One region of the Colwellia sp. SU-HH01172 genome, then DNA from elsewhere that is predicted to be linked to it. Evidence: predicted binding sites of a transcription regulator. Region 1 holds the regulator's gene; the other holds the start of a gene.

Region 1 (3,504 bases):
AAATCAGCGACAAGTTAATAATGCTGAATTTGAACAAATGCAAAAAGAAATGTCTTCTATCCGTCAATTACTTGAGCATCAAATGTCAGGATTAATGTGGCAAGATATGGCACAAAAAGACCCGATGCGCGCGGTATTGGTTAACCGATTAATGGCCATGGGATTAAGTGAGCAAATTGCTGATCAGGTGGCGGGTTATATTCCTGCAAACACCCATGAAGACGATGCATGGCAACAAGCCAAGCAAGTGATTTCGCAACAACTTAATACCACTAATAATGATATTATTCAACGCGGTGGTGTTGTCTCTCTTGTTGGGCCAACTGGTGTAGGAAAAACCACTACTATTGCTAAATTAGCCGCACGCTTTGCTCAGCTGCATGGCGCTGAACAAGTGGTATTGATTTCAACCGATAGTTACCGTATTGCCGGATTTGAGCAATTATCTACTTATGGTCGAATTATTGGTTGCCAAGTTAAACTTGCCAAAGATGGTAATGAACTGGATAGCTTATTACAGCAATTTTCGCAGAAAAAGTTGATCTTGATCGATACTGCGGGAATGGGGCAAAGAGATATGCGTTTAAGCGAGCATTTAACTACCTTAATCGCTAATGCTCGTGTTAGAATTCGTAACTACTTAGTTTTATCTGCAAATACTCAACCGCGAGTAATGCAAGAAAATGTTGAGCGTTTTAAACGTATACCGTTAGCAGGCTGTATTTATACTAAACTCGATGAAAGCCTTAGTGTTGGTGAAATTATCTCAACCTCATTGCAAAACGGCTTAGCTGTTGGCTATCTTACTGATGGACAAAGAGTTCCAGAAGATATTAAAGTTGCAAATGCTGAAAAATTAGTTACGCTTGCAGATAGAATGGCAATGAAAACTCAACCTGCTTCAACTGCTTCATGGCGAACACCGGTAGCAGCAGTCACAGTATAGCGGTCTTGACAGACGGCGAAGTTATATAGAGAAGTTACATAGATGATAGATCAAGCGAGTGGCTTAAGAAAAATGCAAGATTCCCAACAAATAAAAGTCATAGCCGTTTCTGGTGGTAAAGGTGGTGTTGGTAAAACCAACGTGTCACTAAATACCTCGATCTCTTTAGCAAAATTAGGTAAACGAGTATTAGTGCTCGACGCTGATTTAGGTCTTGCTAATGTTGATGTGATGTTAGGCTTACGTGTACAACGCAACTTATCACATGTTTTATCGGGTGAATGTGAACTCGACGACATTATTATTAAAGGCCCTGGCGGGATAAATATTATTCCGGCAACCTCAGGCACGCAATCTATGGTTGATCTAACGCCATCAGAACATGCTGGTCTTATTCGTGCCTTTAGTGATATGCATGCCAAATTTGATATCCTTATCGTTGATACCGCTGCTGGCATTTCCGACATGGTGTTAAGCTTCTGTCGCGCCTCACAAGACGTCTTGTTAGTGGTGTGTGATGAACCAACCTCAATTACTGATTGTTATGCTTTAATGAAATTATTAAGCCGTGATCACGGTTTGTTTAAGTTTAAAGTAGTTGCCAACATGGTACGTAGTCCAAAAGAAGGTCAGCAGTTATTTGCCAAGCTTTCAAAAGTTACCGATAGGTTTTTAGATGTAGCACTTGAACTTGTCGCTGTTATCCCCTTTGATGAAAATATTCGTAAATCTGTACGCAAACAACAGGCAATTGTTGAAGCATTTCCTGACTCACCTGCTTCAATCGGCTTTAAATCTCTTGCCAAAAATTTGATAAGTTGGCCGGTTCCTCAACAGCCTTCGGGACATTTAGAGTTCTTTATCGAGCAATTATTAGAACATTAACCAGGAAAGCGAGTGCGTTAGAGTGGTAAAATTACATGCTTATAGTGTTGATAAATCTGCTTTGTTGGAACAGCATACTGTTTTAGTAAAGCGCATTGCCTACCATTTACTTGCCCGTTTACCCGCCAGTGTTATTGTTGATGACCTTATACAATCTGGCATGATTGGACTGCTTGAAGCTTCAAATAATTTTGATAATAGCAAAGGCGCTAGTTTTGAAACCTTTGCTGGTATTCGAATTCGTGGTGCTATGCTAGACGAAATTCGCCGTGGTGACTGGGTACCGCGCTCGGTTCATAAAAATAGCCGCATGATCAGCGAAGCCATTAAAAACTTAGAAGCAGAATATGGTCGTGATGTTACAGATGCTGAAGTGTCTGAAAAACTTGAAATTTCACTAAATGAATACCATCATATGCTTAATGAAGTAAGTTCAGGTAAAATATTAGGCATTGAAGATTTAGGTGTAAGTGAAGACGCTCTTGATATGGCTGATAGTCACTGTCAAGATGATCCATACGCCAGTATTGAACATAGTGTTTTTAAAAAGTCTTTAGCTGAATGTATTTCTACTTTACCCGAGCGAGAAGCTTTAGTACTGTCACTATATTATGATGAAGAATTAAACCTTAGGGAAATAGGTCAAGTACTTGATGTAAGTGAGTCAAGAGTTAGCCAAATACATAGCCAGGCGATGCATAGATTAAAAGCTCGTATGCAATCATGGCAAAGTTAAGTAGAATAGACGTATTGTTAGAATTTTTAAATGTTCTCACCGGAGGGTGCCTTGGATAAAAATATGAAAGTACTTGTTGTTGACGATTTTTCAACGATGAGACGAATAATCAAAAATTTGTTACGTGACTTAGGTTTCACTAATATTTCAGAAGCTGATGACGGTAGTACTGCCTTACCTATGTTAAAGGAAGGTGACTACGAATTTGTTGTTACTGACTGGAACATGCCGGGTATGCAAGGGATTGATTTACTTAAAGCAATAAGAGCAGATGCGAAATTGTCTCATATTCCGGTATTAATGGTGACGGCGGAAGCGAAGAAAGAACAAATAGTAATGGCGGCACAAGCCGGCGTTAATGGTTACATTGTTAAACCGTTTACGGCAGCAACCTTAAATACCAAGCTTGATAAAATTTTTGAACGTCTTGGTTAATCATTAATATTTGCTACGCAAGGGCGTCACATGACTGTTAATACGAGTGTCAATGTTTCATTGGAACAAGCTAAGTTATTGGTTGAATATTTAGAATCTGACCAACAAGATAAAGCTAATGAACTTATCGCAGAAATTCAAAATCCGATTAATTCTGAATTGTTTGCTGAAATCGGCAAACTTACGCGTCAGTTACATGATTCCTTGAATAACTTTCAAGTGGATACCCGCTTGAACGATCTTGCAACGGCTGATATTCCTGATGCCAAAGAAAGGCTGAATTTTGTGATTAGTCGCACTGAAGAAGCGGCAAATAAAACCATGGACGCTGTAGAGTCTATTTTTCCTGTTGTTGATACTATTCAACAGCAAATTAGTACGGTAAATCCGTTATGGCAAAAACTTATGCATAACGACCTTGATGTTGGCGAATTTAAAGCCTTATGTCGAGATATCGATATCTTACTAAAGACCACCGAAAAAGAGACGGGTCATATGCACA
Region 2 (3,504 bases), 130 kb from region 1:
TCATCATGCGTTTAAGCACGACTCCCATTTGACCATTTTCAATATTTTCTAATATTTCAGCGACAACGGGCTCAAAATCGACAGCAAAAAACTTCACTCTATGTGACGCACCGTACTTGTCCCATAGATAATGACTAACTTGCTTAACGCCCACTTCGTGCGCTGCACCACCTAAGTTAAAGAAACAGTAATGAGTACGAGCCCCCTTCTTGATCATTTGATAACTAGCAACTCCGGAATCAAAACCACCTGACATTAATGACAAAACATCTTCTTGTGTAGCAATTGGGAAACCGCCCATCCCTTGATGGCGCTCGGTAACAATAAATAAGTTTTCGTTTTTAATTTCTAAATGCACCGTTACATCAGGCTTAGATAATTTAACTCGTGCCGATTCGACCTGTTGATTTAAACCACCACCAACATATTGTTCAACCTTAATAGAATTAAAGTCATGGGTACCGGTACGCTTAACTCGCACACAAAAGCTTTTATTTTCTATAGTTTTAGCATGAACAGCTAAAGTTTTTTCATAGATATCATGCAAGTCTGTAAAATTGGTTTGCTGCACTTCAATAAATAGTGGAATACCAGGAATCGACTTTAAGGTATTGATTAACTTTAAACGGTTTTCTGGCGTGTTATTCGCAGTATTAACTTCAATATTGTCCCAGTTCATTCGCGTTGTAACTTGTTCATCAACACGACGTAAAACATTTTTCACATTTGACTCTAAGATCTTAGTAAAACGCTTACGCACCGGACGGCTTTTAATGGTAATTTCAGCCTGTAACTTAACAATAAATTTCATCGATAATAACACCCATAAATAGAATGGCGCGCATTATACACTAAAATCTAGTACAGCCATAAAAAAAGGAGTACATCATTTGTACTCCTTATTTTTAGCAACAAAACGTTATTAACTTTTTTATTCTTGCCTAATAGATACCGGCTCAGTTTCCTTTGCTTTACCTTGATTAATGGCAATTTCTACACGACGATTTCTTCTGCGATTTAAACGATTAGTATTCGGTACTAACGGCCTAGTATCCGCATGGCCAACAACCAATAAACGCGATTGATCAAACCCCGGCACTTTAATAATTTCATGAGCAATAGCCACCGCACGTTTACTTGATAAATCCCAGTTTGAAGTAAATAACTCAGAGTTTATACCTTGATTGTCGGTATTGCCCGAAATCATAATCTCTCCCGGTACGGTATTTAATAGCAAGCCAATATCACGCATGATAGGTTTAAATTGCGGCTGCAAAAATGCCGAACCCGATGGAAATGAACCATTCTCACGAATGCGAATAATCACTTGTTGGCCTAAGGATTCCAGCTCAATAGCACCGTCTTGAATTTGTTGTTCAAGTTGTTCTGCAATTTTCTTAACTAACTCATTTACCTGCTCTTGTGACGCTTGCTCCAACTCTTCTTTAGCTTTTTGCATCGCTTGCGCCGACATTTCATCAGCGGTACTTTGTGATTGACCACCGCGCTCCGTGCCACGTTGTTCTTGTCGACCACCAGCAGAGGTTTCATCACCCGCTTGGAATTCCAGCATTTGCTGAGTCATTTCCATGGTTTGCTGCTGGATCACTTCAATCGGTGTCGGCTCAGGTTTACCCGGGCGAAACTCCTGAGCGATAATACTGGTACCTTTAGGAATGTCCTTTACTTCAATTTTATTTTGCACACCAAAAGCAAACTTCATCGAACCGGCAATTTGCTTAAACTTTAAGACATCCATTTCCGAGAATGACAAAAGTAAGACAAAGAAACACATCAATAATGACATGAGATCAGCGAATGTCCCCATCCATGCGGGTAGCCCTGGGGGGGGACATTTACATTCTTCTTCCATAATTTACTCCCGCTACTCTTCGGTGGTACTAATGGTACGCTTACTTTCCGCAAGATAGTTTTTCAACAAGCCTTCAATAACACGAGGGTTTTGACCATCTTGAATCCCTAATACGGCATCAAGAATAAGCTGTTGATTCATTTTCTCTTCATTCAAACGCAGCTTAAGTTTATTGGCGATAGGTATGGCAATAACGTTAGCTAAAAATGCACCATATAAAGTTGTTAAAAGTGCCACCGCCATTGCTGGGCCAATCGCTTTCGGATCATCCATGTTTGACAGCATGGCAACTAGACCAATCAAGGTACCTATCATACCCATTGCTGGCGCAACATCGGCGAGTCCCATCATCATACCAATGCCAGTTTCATGACGTTCACTGGTTAAGGTAATATCTTTTTGTAAGGTACCACGCACAACATCGGCATCATGACCATCAACCAGCATGTCGACGCCTTTTTGCATAAAGGCATTGGAGATTTCGGCTTCTTCTAACGCAAGAAAGCCACCTTTACGTGCTGCGTCAGCCATTTCAACTGATTTTTCAATCAGCTCATCAGGTTGTTCAATTTTGAATAAAAACGCTTTTCCGGCAATTTTTCCGATAGTGAAAAACTGCCCCATATTATAATTAGAAAGCACCACGAAGATTGAACCACAAAAAACAATCAGTATCGATTGGGTATCGACGAACATATTGATGTCGCCACCTAACACCATTGCCATTACAATAAAGCCAATAGCTCCAACCATTCCCAATAGCGTTGCTAAATCCACAAATGCCTCCGATAAATTCTCTAGATATACTCGCTAAGTTGATAATACCTGATGAATAGGTGTTAGGCGAATACTTATATTTTTACTTATACCTGTATTATCGCCCATATTGTCAATAACTTAAGAAGCAGTTAGCAATATTTTACTATCTGGCTTTAATTCATCATTAATTGACCCAGCGCCCCAGCTAAGGTAAGTTTGCGCCTAGAGTTCATATCAGGCTAAAAAAAGTCCATGGCAAGAAAAAAAATAGAGAATTTAAGCTTCGAAGAATCCTTAGCTGAATTGGAAACCATAGTGCAAAATTTAGAACAAGGTGACCTTAACCTTGAAGACTCAATGAGTTTATTCGAACGTGGTTTACATTTAAGCCAGCACAACCAAGAAAAGCTACAAGGCGCTGAACAACAAATCAATATACTATTGGAAAAAAATGGCAAAGCTCAGTTAGCAACGTTTATCACTGACGAGAATAATAATAGTGACTAAACTAACAGATATTGCCGTTGTGCAAACGCGCATTGACAATTACTTAATTGATAAACTTGAAAGTTTACCTATTAATGATGAAAAACTGCATGCCGCCATGCGCTATGGCTTACTCATTGGCGGCAAACGCATGCGTCCCTATCTTGCCTATATTACCGGCGAATCACTAAATGCTAAACAAAGTGACATCGATGGCGTTGCCGCGGCATTAGAGTGCATTCACGCCTACTCATTATTGCATGATGATCTACCGGCAATGGACGATGATGATTTACGTCGAGGACAGCCCACTTGCCACAAAGCCTTTGATGAAGCGACTGCTATTCTGGCCGGTGATAGCCTGCAAACCTTAGCTTTTGATATTA

What was found. The regulator FliA, encoded in region 1, starts transcription of late flagellar genes. The targets are predictions, from matches to a motif close to CTAAAGNTNNNNNNNNNNNNGCCGATA.
Region 2: the regulator FliA is predicted to act here: its motif matches at 2,749-2,775, upstream of pomA (flagellar motor protein PomA).

The regions. Positions count from the first base shown of each region.
Region 1 is NZ_BAAJMB010000001.1:656,715-660,218, reverse strand. Features, by position in the region: gene flhF (flagellar biosynthesis GTPase FlhF) at 1-946, shown strand, start outside; gene AC27JP_RS02935 (MinD/ParA family protein) at 989-1,831, shown strand; gene AC27JP_RS02930 (RNA polymerase sigma factor FliA) at 1,854-2,567, shown strand; gene cheY (chemotaxis response regulator CheY) at 2,619-3,002, shown strand; gene AC27JP_RS02920 (protein phosphatase CheZ) at 3,033-3,504, shown strand, end outside.
Region 2 is NZ_BAAJMB010000001.1:786,149-789,652, forward strand. Features, by position in the region: gene thiI (tRNA uracil 4-sulfurtransferase ThiI) at 1-811, opposite strand, end outside; gene AC27JP_RS03525 (flagellar motor protein MotB) at 932-1,876, opposite strand; gene pomA (flagellar motor protein PomA) at 1,886-2,650, opposite strand; gene xseB (exodeoxyribonuclease VII small subunit) at 2,885-3,139, shown strand; gene ispA ((2E,6E)-farnesyl diphosphate synthase) at 3,132-3,504, shown strand, end outside.